Regions from separate parts of the Mesorhizobium sp. M1312 genome, predicted to be linked through region 1. Evidence: predicted binding sites of a transcription regulator. Region 1 holds the regulator's gene; the other holds the start of a gene.
The links. The regulator LexA, encoded in region 1, represses DNA repair genes until DNA is damaged. The targets are predictions, from matches to a motif close to TGTTCNNNNTGTGTTCNG.
Positions count from the first base shown of each region.

Region 2: a site for LexA is predicted at 2,362-2,379, ahead of dinB (DNA polymerase IV). Genes of this name have one in related genera too.

Region 1 is NZ_JAMYLQ010000004.1:14,471-22,107, reverse strand. Features, by position in the region: gene NKH36_RS07065 (SurA N-terminal domain-containing protein) at 1-453, shown strand, start outside; gene trpD (anthranilate phosphoribosyltransferase) at 450-1,460, shown strand; gene trpC (indole-3-glycerol phosphate synthase TrpC) at 1,465-2,316, shown strand; gene moaC (cyclic pyranopterin monophosphate synthase MoaC) at 2,383-2,880, shown strand; gene NKH36_RS07045 (molybdopterin molybdotransferase MoeA) at 2,880-4,085, shown strand; gene lexA (transcriptional repressor LexA) at 4,190-4,927, shown strand; gene NKH36_RS07035 (ComEC/Rec2 family competence protein) at 4,921-7,377, opposite strand; gene gltX (glutamate--tRNA ligase) at 7,480-7,637, shown strand, end outside.
Region 2 is NZ_JAMYLQ010000023.1:572-8,208, forward strand. Features, by position in the region: gene NKH36_RS23365 (XRE family transcriptional regulator) at 1-596, shown strand, start outside; gene NKH36_RS23370 (hypothetical protein) at 887-1,189, opposite strand; gene NKH36_RS23375 (hypothetical protein) at 1,407-1,775, shown strand; partial or broken gene NKH36_RS23380 (GNAT family N-acetyltransferase) at 1,858-2,317, shown strand; gene dinB (DNA polymerase IV) at 2,435-3,676, shown strand; gene NKH36_RS23390 (FAD-dependent oxidoreductase) at 3,797-5,317, opposite strand; gene NKH36_RS23395 (DUF2182 domain-containing protein) at 5,624-6,517, opposite strand; partial or broken gene NKH36_RS23400 (DUF1326 domain-containing protein) at 6,526-7,079, opposite strand; gene NKH36_RS23405 (hypothetical protein) at 7,020-7,184, shown strand.

The sequences.
Region 1 (7,637 bases):
GTCCGTCAGAAGGTGGTGGCCGACTGGACGGCGGCGGAAACGACCAAGCGGCTCACCGCAAAAGCGGACGAGCTCGAAAAGCGTCTCGATGCCGGCGCCACGCTCGATGTGATCGCGAGCGAGCTCAAGCTCGAGAAGCAGACCAAACGCGGCGTCAAGCGCGGGGCGGACGACGTCGATTTCGGCAAGGAAGGGGCGGCTGCGATGTTCGGCGAAGGCGAAGGCGGGACCGGGTTGATCCCCTCGCCCACCGGCGACGGACAGATCCTGTTCAAGATCGCCGAAGTTTTCGAGCCTGCCGGAGCCGACGCCAGCTCGGTGCCGGACGACGCGCAGAAATCCTTCACCTCCGGCATGTCCGACGACCTGCTCGACCAGCTGGTGGCGCAGCTGCAGACGCAATACGACGTTCGCATCGACCAGACCGCCGTTGCCCAAGCCCTGACCAGATGAGCGCGCTCAAGACCCATATCGCCAAGGTCGCCGCCGGCAACTCCCTTTCCTTCGAGGAGGCGCGCGAGGCCTTTGACATCATCATGTCGGGCGACGCTACGCCCGGCCAGATCGGCGGCTTCCTGATGGCGCTGCGCGTGCGCGGCGAGACGGTGAGCGAGATTTCCGGCGCCGTCGCCACCATGCGCGCCAAGATGCTGCGCGTCGACGCGCCCGCTGGCGCGATCGACATCGTCGGCACCGGCGGCGACAATTCGCACAGCGTCAACATCTCGACCGCATCCGCCTTCGTCATCGCCGCCTGCGGCGTGCCCGTGGCCAAGCACGGCAATCGCGGACTGTCATCGCAGACTGGTGCCGCCGACGTGCTGACTGCGCTCGGCGTCAAGATCGATATCCCGCCGGAAACAATCGGCCACTGCATCCACGATGCAGGCGTCGGCTTCATGTTCGCGCCGGCGCATCATCCGGCAATGAAGCACGTCGGCCCGATCCGCGTCGAGCTCGGCACCCGCACCATCTTCAACCTGCTTGGCCCGCTCTCTAATCCGGCCAGTGTGAACCGGCAGATGGTCGGCGTCTTCTTGCCGGAATGGATCATGCCGGTGGCCGAGACGCTTAAGGCACTGGGCGCCGACCACGCCTGGGTCGCCCATGGCGACGGCTATGACGAGATCACCACCACCGGCGAAACCCAAGTAGCCGAACTGGTCGGCGGCGAGATCCGCAGCTTTACACTGACCCCGGAAGCGGTCGGGCTGAAGCGGCACACCAAGGACGAGTTGCGCGGCGGCGATGCCGCCTACAACGCCCAGGCGCTGCGCGACATGCTGGGCGGCGCTGCCGGTGCCTTTCGCGATACGGTGCTGATGAACGCCGGCGCCGGATTGGTGGTGGCGGGCAAGGCGACGACCCTTGCCGACGGCATGGCGACGGCGGCGCAAGCCATCGACAGCGGCCGCGCGCTGAAAGTGCTCGACCGGCTGGTCGAGATTTCGAACGGATAGAGCCGTGTCTGATATCCTGCGCAAGATCGAAGCCTACAAGCGCGACGAGATCGCCGCGGCGAAGGCGCGCGTGCCGCTTGCCGAGATCAAGGCGCAGGCGAAGGACACCGATGCAGCGCGCGGCTTTCTCTCGGCCCTTGAAGCCAAGCGCAGATCCGGGAATTTCGCGCTGATTGCCGAGATCAAGAAGGCGAGCCCGTCCAAGGGCCTGATCCGCGCCGATTTCGATCCGCCGGCACTGGCCAGGGCCTATGCGAAAGGTGGCGCCGCCTGCCTTTCGGTGCTGACCGACGCACCGTCCTTCCAGGGTGCGCCTGAATTCCTCACCGATGCGCGCAACGCCGTGACATTGCCCGCTTTGCGCAAGGATTTTCTGTTCGAGCCTTATCAGGTGTTCGAAGCCCGCGCGTGGGGCGCTGACGCCATCCTGATCATCATGGCGAGCGTCGATGACGCCGTGGCCAGCGAACTCGAAACGACGGCGTTCGAACTCGGCATGGACGCGCTGGTCGAAGTGCATGACGAGGCCGAGACGGAACGCGCGCTGAAATTGTCATCACGGCTGATCGGCATCAACAACCGCAACCTCCGGACGTTCGAAACCAGCATCGAAACCTCGGAGCGGCTTGCGACGATGGTGCCGGTCGACCGCCTGCTGGTCAGCGAGAGCGGTATTTTCTCGCACGAAGACTGCCGCAGACTGGAACGGAGCGATATTGGTACGTTCCTCGTCGGCGAGAGCCTGATGCGGCAACAGGACGTGGCCATTGCGACGCACCTGCTTTTGACGGGCAAGGCGCCCGCAAATGCATCCGCCCGAAAATCGGAATCGATTTTCGGAGAGCACGATGCATAGATTCAAAGCATTAGAGCGTACTTTGTGCGTCCAAACGGACGCACGTCGCTCTGAGGTGACCTGACGATGTCGGCCGCCCTCACCCATCTTGGCGCGAAAGGCGAAGCCAATATGGTCGATGTCGGCGACAAGGCGGAGACGACGCGCACGGCAATCGCCGAAGGTCTTGTCTCGATGCTGCCAGAGACGCTCAAAATGATCCTCGACGGCGATGCCAAGAAGGGCGACGTGCTGGGCACGGCGCGCATCGCCGGCATCATGGCGGCCAAGAGGACGCATGAGTTGATCCCGCTCTGCCATCCGCTGCTGTTGACCAACGTATCCGTTGACATCGAACCGGACGCGGCGCTGCCCGGCCTGAAGGTCACGGCGCTGGCCCGCGTCACCGGCAAGACCGGCGTCGAGATGGAAGCGCTGACCGCCGTCTCGGTCGCCTGCTTGACCATCTACGATATGGCCAAGGCGGTCGACCGCGCCATGGTGATTTCGGGCATCAGGCTGGTGGAAAAGACCGGCGGCAAATCCGGCGACTACAAGGTAGGCGCCCAAGAGGCAGGCCGATAATGGCACTGCTTCCGGTCGCCGAGGCGCTCGAGCGTCTGCTTGAAGATGCTGCGCCCTCGCAAGCTGAAAGCGTCGCCCTGATGGACGCCGCCGACCGCGTGCTGGCGGAGCCGCTCATAGCACTTCGCACCCAGCCGCCGTTCAACGCGTCCGCCATGGACGGCTTTGCCGCGCGGGCCAAGGATGTCGCGTCCGTGCCCGCAAGACTTTCGGTGATCGGCATAGCGCCGGCCGGACGCGGCTTTGCCGGAACAGTCGGCCCGGCGCAGGCCGTCCGCATCTTCACCGGCGCGCCGCTTCCGGCAGGCGCCGACACCATCGTCATCCAGGAGAATGTCCGCGACCTCGGCGGCGGCAGCATCGAAGTGACCGCGTCGACCGTTGAAGGCCGCAACATCCGCCGCCTCGGGCTCGATTTCTCGAAGAGCGACGTGCTGCTGGAGAAAGGCCGCCTGCTTGATCCGGCGGCATTGTCGCTGGCGGCGTCGGCCAACCATCCGCAGGTCAGCGTGGTGAAACGGCCGCTGGTCGCAATCATCGCCACCGGCGACGAATTGCTGCCGCCGGGCAGCGATCTTGGCCCCGACCAGATCATCTCGTCCAATGCTTATGGCGTCGCCGCCGCGGCCCGCTCGGTCGGCGCCAGCGCGCTCGATCTCGGCATCGCCCCCGACCGGAAGGAGGCGATCGCCGCGCTGGTGAAAAAAGCGGTCGATGCAGGCGCCGACGTCATCGTCACGCTGGGCGGCGCCTCGGTCGGCGACCATGACCTGGTCCATGACGTGCTGACCGGCGAAGGCATGACGCTCGATTTCTGGAAAATCGCCATGCGGCCCGGCAAGCCGCTGATGTTCGGGCGGCTCGGCGACATCCGCTGCATCGGCCTGCCCGGCAATCCGGTGGCGAGCCTGGTCTGCACGCAGCTCTTTCTGAAGCCGCTGCTTGCGCGGCTCGGCGGCCGCGCTTTTCGGCAGGACCTGCGTCAGGCGCGGCTCGGCGCCGCCATGCCGGCCAACGATCTCAGGCAGGACTATGTACGCGCCGTGGTGAGCGAAGAAGCCGGCACGCTGCTGGCGACCCCGTTCGGCATCCAGGATTCGTCGATGCTCAAAATGCTGGCCGACGCCAACGGGCTGATCGTGCGCGAGCCATTCGCTCCCCCAGCCGCGACGGGCGTCGCCTGCAGCGTGCTGATGCTACGCTGAACAAAACGTCAACACTTTCATTAAACTTTAAACGGTTGCGGAACACAACTGGAACAGATAGTGTTTGTTCTGGGTTTGTTTTTCTGATTCTGTTGGGGGTCGCGATGCTGACACGCAAACAACACGAACTGCTGATGTTCATCCACGAGCGGCTGAAGGAAAGCGGCATTCCGCCCTCGTTCGACGAGATGAAGGAAGCGCTCGACCTCGCCTCCAAGTCGGGAATCCATCGGCTGATCACGGCGCTGGAGGAGCGCGGCTTCATTCGCCGCCTGCCCAACCGCGCCCGTGCGCTGGAGGTGCTGCGCCTGCCCGATTCGATCGCGCCCGGCCTCAATGCGGCGCGCAAATTCTCGCCGAGCGTCATTCAGGGCAGCCTTGGGCAGGGCAGCCTCGGACGACAGATCAAGCCGGCGCCTTCGCGCATGCCCGCGGCCGGCAATGACGACGACGTCGTTGCCACCGTCTCCATCCCGGTGATGGGCCGCATCGCTGCCGGTGTGCCGATCGACGCGATCCAGCACCAGACGCATTCGATCTCGGTACCACCGGATATGATCACCGGCGGCACGCACTACGCGCTGGAGGTCAAGGGTGATTCGATGATCGAGGCCGGCATTTTCGACGGCGACACGGTCATAATCCGCAACGCCGACACCGCCCAGCCTGGCGAGATCATCGTCGCCTTGGTCGACGAGGAGGAAGCGACGCTGAAGCGGTTCCGCCGCAAGGGCGCCTCGATCGCACTGGAAGCCGCCAATCCGGCCTACGAGACGCGCATCTTCGGGCCGGACCGGGTCAAGGTGCAAGGCAAGCTCGTCGGACTAATCCGGCGTTACTGAGTGGTGGCCTTTTTGGGCTTCTCGGCCTTGCGGTACGGCGGCAGGCCCCTCGCCTCGCGCGAAAATCTTCGCTGCTCGTGCCAGGGCCTATAGGGCTGTCTGACGGCAAAACGGATTTCTGCGCGCGTCGTCGCCGATAGCGGATCGAAGAAGACGGCGGCACTGCCCATGCGAGCGAGCTGCCGTTTGGTGACGACAAGAACCAGCGGATTGCGGCAGGGATTGTAATAGGCTGTGGCATCATCGATGACGATCAGATCCGCAAAGGCACAGGCTGGCCGCGCGGTTTTACGGTTGTCGGCGAGCGCGATGATCGCGCCGGACGGATGCCGGGCGAGGCACAGGCCGGCAGTGCAGTAGAAGGGCGCTCCCGGCGGCAGGTCGGCCGGATCGGCGAGGTCGAACCGCACGTCTCCTTTTTCGAATGTCTCGGGCTCGACAATGGTCGCTGAAACCAGCGCATGTTTCCAGTTGTCGGTGATGAATTCGTTCGAACGCACCCGGTTGACGGCAAGTTCGCCGCCGCCAATCGGCAGCGCCACCAGATGCGCATCTTCCGAAATCAGCACGTCGGGGGTGCGTGTCTCGGAAATCGTCAGCAGGCCGGCGAGCGCAAAGGGAAGTGCCGCAAGCCGCAACCATGTCGTCGCCATCGTGGCGATGACCAGGGCGACCGTCACCAGCAGAACCGACTGCAACGAAATCAGTCCGACTGCATCGATCGGCGACCGCTCGGAGATCCATCCCGATATTGCAATCATGGCTGTCAGCCCTTTGCCCATCATGTAGAGGAAAGGCCCATCCAAGCCGAAAGGCATTGCCAAGGCGCTGACGACGGCCAGGAACATGACGACCGTGACGATCGGCATGACGGCCAGATTGGCGAACAGGCTAAGCGGCGAGACGCGCTGGAAGTGCCAGATGGCAAAGAGCGCGGTGGCGCTGCCGGCAATGATGGAGGTCATTGCGATGGTACCTGTCCCAGCGGCGAGTTTCCGCGTGACGAAAGCGACCGGTGACCGTCGCTGTAGCGGCGCCGTGGCCTTGTCGGCACAATAGTCGGACCAGCCGGCATAGGCGCCCACGAGAGCAGCGGTCGCGGCGAAGGACATCTGGAAGCTTGGGCCGACCACCTCGTGCGGCGACACGACGATGACCGCGATGGCTGAAATCGTCAGATTGCGCATGGTGAGTGCCGCCCGGTCGAACAGCACGGCGACAAGCATTACCGCCAGCATGATGAAGCTGCGCTCAGCCGCGACCACGATACCGGAAAAAATGAGATAGGCAGCGATGGAAACGAGTGCGGCGGCAGCCGCATATTTTTTGACCGGCCGGCGCGACGAAAAATCGGGAAACAGCGCAAGTGCGCCGCGTAGCAATCCCATGATGGCGCCGGCGACAAGCGCCATGTGCAGGCCGGAAATGGAGATGATGTGGTAGATGCCGGTGCGCCGCATCGATTCGTTTATCTCTTCGGGAATGCCGGCACGCACGGCGACGATCAGCGCGGCGGCAATCTCCCCCTCGGCGCCACCGATGCTGTCCCTGATATGGTCGGCGATGGTTTCGCGCGCCTTTTCGATCGAGGAAGAAAGGCGCGCGGCGAACGGTGCATCTTCGGAAACGACGATCTTCGGATTGCCGAGGAAAAAGCCACTGGCACCGATACCGGCGAAATAGCTGTCGAAGGAGAAGTCATAACTGTCCGGCCTAACCGGGCCAGTCGGAGGCAGAAGCCTCACATAGCCGGTTGCGACCGAGCCTGCGGTCATCTCAGCGGGAATTTTGCGTGCCGAAACCCTGACACCTTTCGGCGCATAACGCAGTGTCGGCCGGGCGGTCGACATCACGTCGATGGTCAGCCTGATCCGGCCGTTCGCCATCTGGTCGAGCCTAACGACACGGCCGGTGAGCTGGGTCTGGATTTCCGAACCGAGCATCTGCGTTCCCACGCGCCAGGTTTCAACCTTGGCGGCGAGAACACCGAGTGCGCACAGCAACGCTGCCATGAAGCACAAATGCGTTTTGCGCCATGAGCGCGTCACCGCCGCACACAATGCCGTGAGGACCACGACGGCAATGGGCTGCGGAAAGTCCGGTTCGACGGCAAGCGAAAAGTAAACGATCACCCCGCATGCCAGAAAAACCGGCACCAGCAGGAAGGCGACGCCGCGGTCGAGTTCCAGGCCGGCTGCCGAGGCCACGCTGTTGCGGATACCGGATGGTGAAAGACGGCTGAGCTGTCGGCGGAAACGAATGACAGGCCCAGGTGTTGGAGCCGGTGTTGGCGCGGAGCGGTCCGGCGAAAGAGGCTGAATGCCCGGGTGCGACGCAGGCAGCAAAACGGGTAGCGGCTCGGCGTAAGGAACGTCCGCAAACAGCGACCGTTCGCTGACGCTTGTGATCGCGCCCTCGCTCTCGTCCACGCCGCGGCCCGGTCCAGCCATCGGGTCTGCCCCTTGCGCCCTTGACCTCCTATGCTACATGAACGCGCGACGCGCGAAAGTCCGCGCAATCACATCCGTTTCCTGGGCTTGCCTGAGAGTTCCATGTCCGACAAGGTCGTCACCCGTTTTGCCCCCTCGCCCACTGGCTTCCTCCATATTGGCGGGGCGCGTACGGCGCTGTTCAACTGGCTGTATGCGAAACACACCGGCGGCACGATGCTGCTGCGCATCGAGGACACCGATCGTGACCGTTCGACCGA
Region 2 (7,637 bases), on a different contig from region 1:
CCGATGTCGCCGCTGTCGGCAATTGGGAAACTGGCCGCAACCTGCCAAAAACCGAGAACCTTTTGAAGACCGCCGCCTTCCTGCGCGTCGACCCGGTGGCGCTCGGCAAGGGCGAGGTCGTCTTCCTCGACGACGCCGACAATGTCGCCGACGCAGAGATCGTCACCGACGCCGCCCCCCTGCCCGCCGGCCCGATGGATATCGAGCTTTTGGGCGCGGCTGTCGGCGGCGACGACGGCGATTTCACCTTCAACGGCGAGGTCGCCGGCTATGTCCAGCGCCCGCCCGGCATCGCCCATTTGCGCAAGGTGTTTGCGCTGCATGTGCTCTCCGACTCGATGGTGCCGCGCTACGAGCCCGGCGAGATGCTCTATTGCGGCGGCCGCGACGCCGTGCCTGGCGACCACGTGGTGATCGAGATGTTTCCCGACGAAAACGAGCGCAACGGCAAGGCTTTCATCAAGAAGCTGGTCAAGCGCACCGCCGCCGAGCTGGTCGTCGAGCAGTACAATCCACCGAAGACGCTGACCTTCAACCGCTACGCAATCAAGCACGTCTGGCGCGTCATCCCACTCAAGGAACTGCTGGGGTACTAGGGCGGCGGCGGAGCGCGGCATCCCCCGCAACGGCAGAGCAATCGCATAGGGATTCTTGCGAAGATGGACCCCCACCCTAACCCTCCCCACAAGGGGGAGGGAACGCTGCCGCGCGCCTTTACTATCCCTTGGCGCCGAAAGGCAGGCAATTTGCCGACGTCAGCGCCAACGGAAGTCTCCCTCCCCCTTGTGGGGAGGGGTTAGGGGTGGGGGGTACATCGTAGAGCGAAAGCCTCGGATTCCCACCTGAGATAGCCCTGCCCCGCAAAGGGGAGATGGCATTTCCACCTTCAAGCCCGTCTGGATCTCTCCAGGGGAACCTCGCGCTCGCTGAGCATCCGCGCCTCGGCACGGCGCTGCTGCTGCTCGTCGATGAACGCCGCCTGGACCGCGACCGCCGCGCCCGGCAGCCCGTCGGCGCGGCAGGCCGAGCAGCGAAGGCGCCCCGAAAGGGCCGCCAGCGGCGTCTGGTCGGTCACCCCGAAGCGCTTGAGCTCAGCCGGCTTCCACCATCTGTTGCGGCCGCAATCGATACACTCGACCGCAATCGAGACGACCTCGGAGATCGTCGCTTCCTTGCCCGGCAATGCCATCGTCCCTAGTGCCTCAGTTCCTGTTTTGTTCGCATCATCATCGGTTTTTCCCGAAGAGTCGAGTCGGTTCTGCCCAGCCCGCGTAAAAGTTTAACTTGCGCATTTTTTTGAGTTATGCTTTGATAAATACCGATAGATAGTTAGCGCCGCGGACGTACGTACGCATGGGCGGCAAGACCGGCGTCCGTCGCGGCCGCCGCAAGCCAAGGAAACCAGGATGGACGCCCTCTGCGCTCAATTCGCCCGCGATTGCGGCTATACCGGCGACAGCCCGGCCATGCTGGCAGCCTTCGCCGCCATTCGCCGCGACGGCATAGGCAAGGCCCGCCTGGGCCATGACCAGCGTAAGGCGGTGGTCGACCGGCTGAAGCACGGCGAGGCCTTATTCCTGGCGGCGATCCGCCCGGCGCAGTCGGCCGAGGAGGCACTCGAGGACGCCGCCCGCTTCATCGCCTGTTATCGCAACATGCCGCGCTGGCGCCAGGAAAGACGCGGCGCTGATCTCGCCCGCGCCAGGCAGCAGCGGCTCCTGGCGCGCTTTTTCCGCCGCTATGGCCACCGCCTCTGGGCACGGCAGGCCGCGTAAGCCGGAGGTCATCGACCCCATCGGCCGCGAATGGCTGGACCGCACTTGCCGTCGCCAAGCCCGTGCCGTATGTCGTCCCTCGATGGGCGAAATTGATTTCCGTCGCGCGCAAGCGCCCGATCTGCCGGCGATTGTCGCATTGCTGGCCGACGATGCGCTTGGCGCGGGTCGCGAGGACGCGTCGACGCCGCTCGTGCCGTCCTACCTCGATGCCTTCAGGGCAATCGAAGCCGATCCCAACCAGGCTGCTAGCCGTGGCTGTCGAAGCCGGACAAGTGGTCGGAAGGCTGCAGCTCAGCTTCATTCCAGGCATTTCGAGGAAAGGCGCTTGGCGCGGCCAGATCGAAGGCGTTCGCGTCGCCCGGCACCGGCGGTCCGGCGGCGTCGGCAAGCAGATGATCGAATGGGCGATTGAAGAGTGCCGTTCGCGCAACTGCAGCTTCGTTCAGCTCACGACCGACAAGAGCCGACGGGAGGCGCACGCATTCTACGACCGCCTCGGCTTCACCGCCAGCCATCTCGGCTATAAGATGGCATTGTAGGTGGCGGCACCTGTCATCAGCGTTCCTTGACAATTCACCCACAATGTTCTCTTTATGTTCCATACGAAACCACCTCAAGACAACGCGGCGTAAAACCGCCGCAGGCGAACGGGCCGGATGGAAGCCAACATCCTCCACGCTGATCTGGACGCCTTTTATGCCTCGGTCGAACAGTTGCTCGACCCGGCCCTGCGCGGCAAGCCGATCGCCGTCGGCGGCGGCGTCGTGCTGGCCGCGTCCTACGAGGCCAAGGCCTTCGGCGTACGTGGCGGCATGCCGGGGCGGCGCGCCCGGGAGCTCTGCCCCGGGTTGATTTTCGTCGGCGGCCATTTCAAGGATTATCAGCGGCTGGGCGATGCGGCCATCAAGCTGCTTGGCGATTTCACGCCTGTGGTCGAGCGGATTTCCATCGATGAGGCCTTTGCCGATGTCGCGGGCTGCACCCATCTGTTCGGCCCGCCGGCCGAGATCGCCGGCACGATCCGCCGCCGCGTGCGCGCGGAGCTCGGCCTGCCGATCTCGGTCGGCGTGGCGCGCACCAAGCATCTGGCCAAGATCGCCTCGCAAGTGGCCAAGCCCGACGGGCTGGTGGTCGTCGATCCGCGCCACGAGCTGGACTTCCTGCACGATCTGCCGGTCGAGCTGATGTGGGGCGTCGGCCCGGTGACAAGGGAGCGGCTGGCCGGCATCGGTGTGCGCACCATCGGCGAGCTGGCGAAGACGCCCGGCTGGTCGCTGGAGCGCCTGCTCGGCCCGGCGGCGGGCGAAAAGCTCAACGCGCTGGCCTCGAACCGCGATCCGCGCAAACTCGAGACGCAGCGCCGGGCGCGATCGGCCGGCGCGCAATCGGCGCTCGGCAGGAAACCGGCCGAGGAGGAAGTCTTCGTGCCGGCGCTGCTGCATCTGGCCGACAGGGTCGCCACCAGGCTGCGGGCGAAATCGCGGCCCGGCCGCACGTTGACGGTCCGCGTCCGCTTTGCCGATCTGCGCTCGGTGACCCGCTCGATCACGCTCGACCAGCCGATTTCGGCAACCGCGATGCTGGCCGAAATCGCCGAGGCGCTGGTGCGCAAGGTGCTTGTCGATCATCCGCACGAAAAAACCATCTCGCTGCTGGCGATCGCCGTCTCGCATCTGGAGAAGCAACCGGCCCTGCAGCTGGAACTGCCGCTCGGGCTCGACGACGACCGCCGCCGCCCCGGCACCAGGAAGGGCGCGGCGCGCTGGACCGCCGACCGCGCTATCGACAAGATCCGCGACCGCTTCGGCTGGGAGGCGGTCGGCTATGCCTCGGTCGCGCTCGGCCAATCCCGCTCGGTTCCCGACGCGTTTCGCGAACTGGCCGAAAAGGAATTGTGAGTAGGGGAGTAAGGGAAATTGGCCCTACTGCCCTACTGCCCTACTGCCCTACTGCCCTACTCCCCTACTCCCCTACTCCCCTACTCCCCTACTCCCCTACTCCCCTACTCCCCTACCGCCCTACCCAAGCGAAGCCAGTGGCGACACGGCCGGACCGTTCAAAGCCGTGCCATCGATAGCAAAATGCGAGCCGTGGCAGGGGCAGTCCCAGCAGCGCTCGAGGGAATTCCAGTGGACATGGCAGCCGATATGCGTGCATGCGGCCGAGCGCTTGTAGAGCGTGCCGTCCTCATCGCGAAACGCGGCGACTTTGGTAAGCCCTTCGCGAACGATGGCACCTTCACCCGGTCGCAGCTTGTCGACGGAATCGATTTCGCCCGGCGCGATGTATTCGGCAAAACTCTTGATCGCTGTCGCATTCTCCGCCAGGTAATCGCCGATCGCGCCTGCCGTCTTGCGAGACGGTTCGTAAAGTTCGCGCCAGGGGCTTTCCCCCTTTAGAATCAGGTCGGAAATCAACAGACCGGCCACGACGCCGTGGGTAATGCCCTGGCCGGAATCCCCGGTCGCCACAAAGACGCGGCTGTTGCCAGGATTGCGGCCGATGAACCCAGCATAATCGACGGTCTCCATCACCTGCCCGGACCACCGGTTGGTTTCCACGCCGACATCGGGGACCAGCCTTTTGGTCCAGGCCGCCAGGGCCGCGAAGCGATCACCGGCATCATCGGCCTGTCCTGTTTTGTGGTCTTCACCACCGACGATCAGGAAGTCGGTCCGACCCTCGCCAGGCTGAAGCCGAACGTAGTGATAAGGGTCCTCAGTATCCCAATACAGTGCATCCGGTAGGATATCGCGCGTGATCTCGAAAGACATCGCGTAGGTCCGATAGGGCGCTTGTTTGGTATGGAGGGCGACCCGATCGTTGATCGGCGAGTTGGTGGCGACAACGGCCGATTTGGCAGACACGGTAAAGCCCGAAACCGTGGTTACGCGCACGCCTCCGTCAGTCTCCTCGACGTTTTCGACGATGGTATCGGCATAAAGCACGCCGCCGCGCGCGCGGATGCCTGCGACCAGCCCGCGGAGATATTTGAGCGGGTGGAAGGTCGCCTGATTGGCGTATCGAAGGGCCTGCCCATCCGAAAAGCCTGCAAACGGCACACCCCTGATCTTCTCGACGTCGACCCCGATTTTCAGAGCGGCGTCCAACTCGCGCTTGATATCGGTTTCCTGCCTGCCGGAAGCCGGAAAGAGAAAGCCGTAGAGGCGTCGGAAATCGCACGCGATACTCTCCGTCTCCTGGATTGATTGGATACGGTCGATAGCGGTCGATTGGCTTTGATAAAAAATCCGCGCCAGGTCCTCACCGCGCAATTTGATCAGTTCCGAAAAATAGTCGTCGCAGACGGACGACAGGTGCGCAGTGGTGCGCGCCGTCATGCCGCTTCCGATCCGGCCGCGATCCAGGACAGCCACCTTTTGCCCGACGACGGCCAGCTCGTACGCGACCGACAGTCCGGCAATTCCAGACCCGACGACCACAACATCGACCTGGTGGCTCTGCCCGAGCGCGATCGCATCGGGCGCTACTTCGGTCGCCGCCCAGAGGGATACAGTCCTTTCCTCGCTGACATTCATCGGCGGAACCTCCCATCCACGACATCCGGTAAACGGATGCGAGGATTCAAAGTTCCTCCACGCCTTTGAATGCCGGCATCATGCTCAGGTTTCGCCAGTCCGCAGATGGGAAGGTTCGGTCCGCGGGTCCTGCCGGTTGCGGATCTTGCAGGCGCCGGATTGGCCGGTCATGACCGGATCGGGACAGGCGGGCAGTGCTGCAGCCCGCCATTTCGCAACCTGGCCCGTGGTAGCTGCGACGGCTTGAATGGCGCCCGATCGGTTCGTCGTCTCCTGCAAATGCGACATTCGCGACGGCCCTGGTCGTCAGACCGAAAGCGTTGCGCTGCCCCAGGCGATCAGGGCGATGCCGGCTGCCCGGCCGACCCACTGGCCGGCAGGAAACAGCTTCTCAACCAGCACCAGAATGGCGAGCCCGGCAATCCACACCAGATTCATGATGCCACCCACGAACAACAGCGCCATCAGCGTCCAGCAGCATCCGACACAAAACGCCCCGTGCAACGCCCCCAAACGCAGCGCGCCAACCGCGTGCGGACGCCAGTGGCGGGCAAGGAACGCCGTCGGTGCCCGGCAATGCGACAGGCAGGCGTTCTTGAGCGGCGACAACTGATACAGGCCCGCGGCGATCAGGACGGTGGCTGAAAGCCAGCGGCTCTGCGAACTCATCATCGTCGCGGAAACCAACGCCTCCTGTTCGAGCAGCCAATGCAACGCGGTCGCCGCGACGGCGAACCCCAGCCAGACCAGGAGGTAGCCGGCCATGAATACGCCGGTGGGCGCGAGCTTGTCCTGGATCTGACCCTGTGCGAGCGCATGGCGATGCACGCGCGCATAGAGCAGGATAGTCGGCGCAGCACTCGGGGACATCATGGCAACCATCATGACCCACCACATTGCGATCATCAGCGCCCAGTTCGCGCCCGCCCAGACCCGCGGTTCCGTCGCCGTGTCCCTCGCGCTCATGTCCATGCCGGGCATGTCCATGCCAGACATATCCATGCCGGGCATATCGGAGGTCACGCCGGCGGTTTGCTGGTGGGGGAAGAGCACGAGCTTCGACATCTCCCATGCATTCATGCCGAGCCCTGCACCGGCGGCGATATAAAGCCAGGCCAGCAGGCACAGCGCCACCACGCCCGCAATCGTGATGACGCGGTCGCGTCTGAGCAGGCGTTCCAGTGGCGACGCGCTGTCCATGCGAGGCGTCAGGCCCGCACCACCCCGTGGTTGTTGAGATGCAGCCGGGCGAACTGGCCGTAACTGTCCTTCGTGGTCACCTGAACCGGCCCGCGGGTAGTGCTCGAAGCGCTGCCGATCTCGGCGACCGTATATTCGAAGCCGTTCGGCAACACGATCTGAGCCCGCGAGTCCGCGCCCGTCACCTTGTTGCGGATCGGTTCGCCGACCGTCTCGATGTAGTCCTTGACGAAGATGCGGCCCCTGCGGCCGTCAATATCGAGGTCGAGATCGATCTTGGTGAAAACCGGCTCATTCATCTTTGTCACGGTTGAGGCGTAGACGGCGAACATCGTCGCGAACGGGTCGGTGTCCTGGCCGGTCATGATGCGCAGCAGCGCCTGACGCTGCCGGTCGGTTGCATTCTCGTCGACGAAAGCGATGGCCTCGCCATTGCCTTCGTGGATCGCGCCGGGCATTTGAAGATCGCGGCGATCCGCAGGCCATCGAGAGCGGTCTCGCCATGATGACCTTCGTCGATCTGGATGCCCGCCACCGCATGGCAATGGCCTTTGTCGGGCAGCGCATTGAATTGGCAGTTGCAGCCATATTCGCAGGTGCAATTGACGAGTTCCCGTCCCTTAATTTCCCAAGACGTCATGCTGTCCTCCTTGATGCGACTTATTAGATAATCATCATACACCTGCGCCGGCCGTACCGCCATCCTGTCGCGCCACGGGTGATCGCGACAAGAGACGGCAGCCAACGCGGTTTCTTGCCGAATTTGGGGTGAACGTGCGCCTTGGAGATCGTGAGGCGGATATCGGAACGGCAGAAATGCGGTCGGAACGGGCCTTTCCGACCGCACCTGCGAAGGTCCGAAACGACCCAAAAGCGGTCGTTTCCGATAGCGATCCGAGCAGCAAACGATTTTGGCCGTACTAGAAAAATCGGTCTCGAATGCTGCAATCATCATCATGTCCCGTCCAGGTTGTGGACACTTCCTTCTCAAAGGCGCACTCTTAGCGTGCGAAACGCGAGCTAGTGTTTCGTCCAATGCTTCACATGTTTGACTTGCGTCGGGTGATTGTCTGACCTGTCCGGATACTTCCGGCTGGGCAGACCTCACATTGTGTCGCCT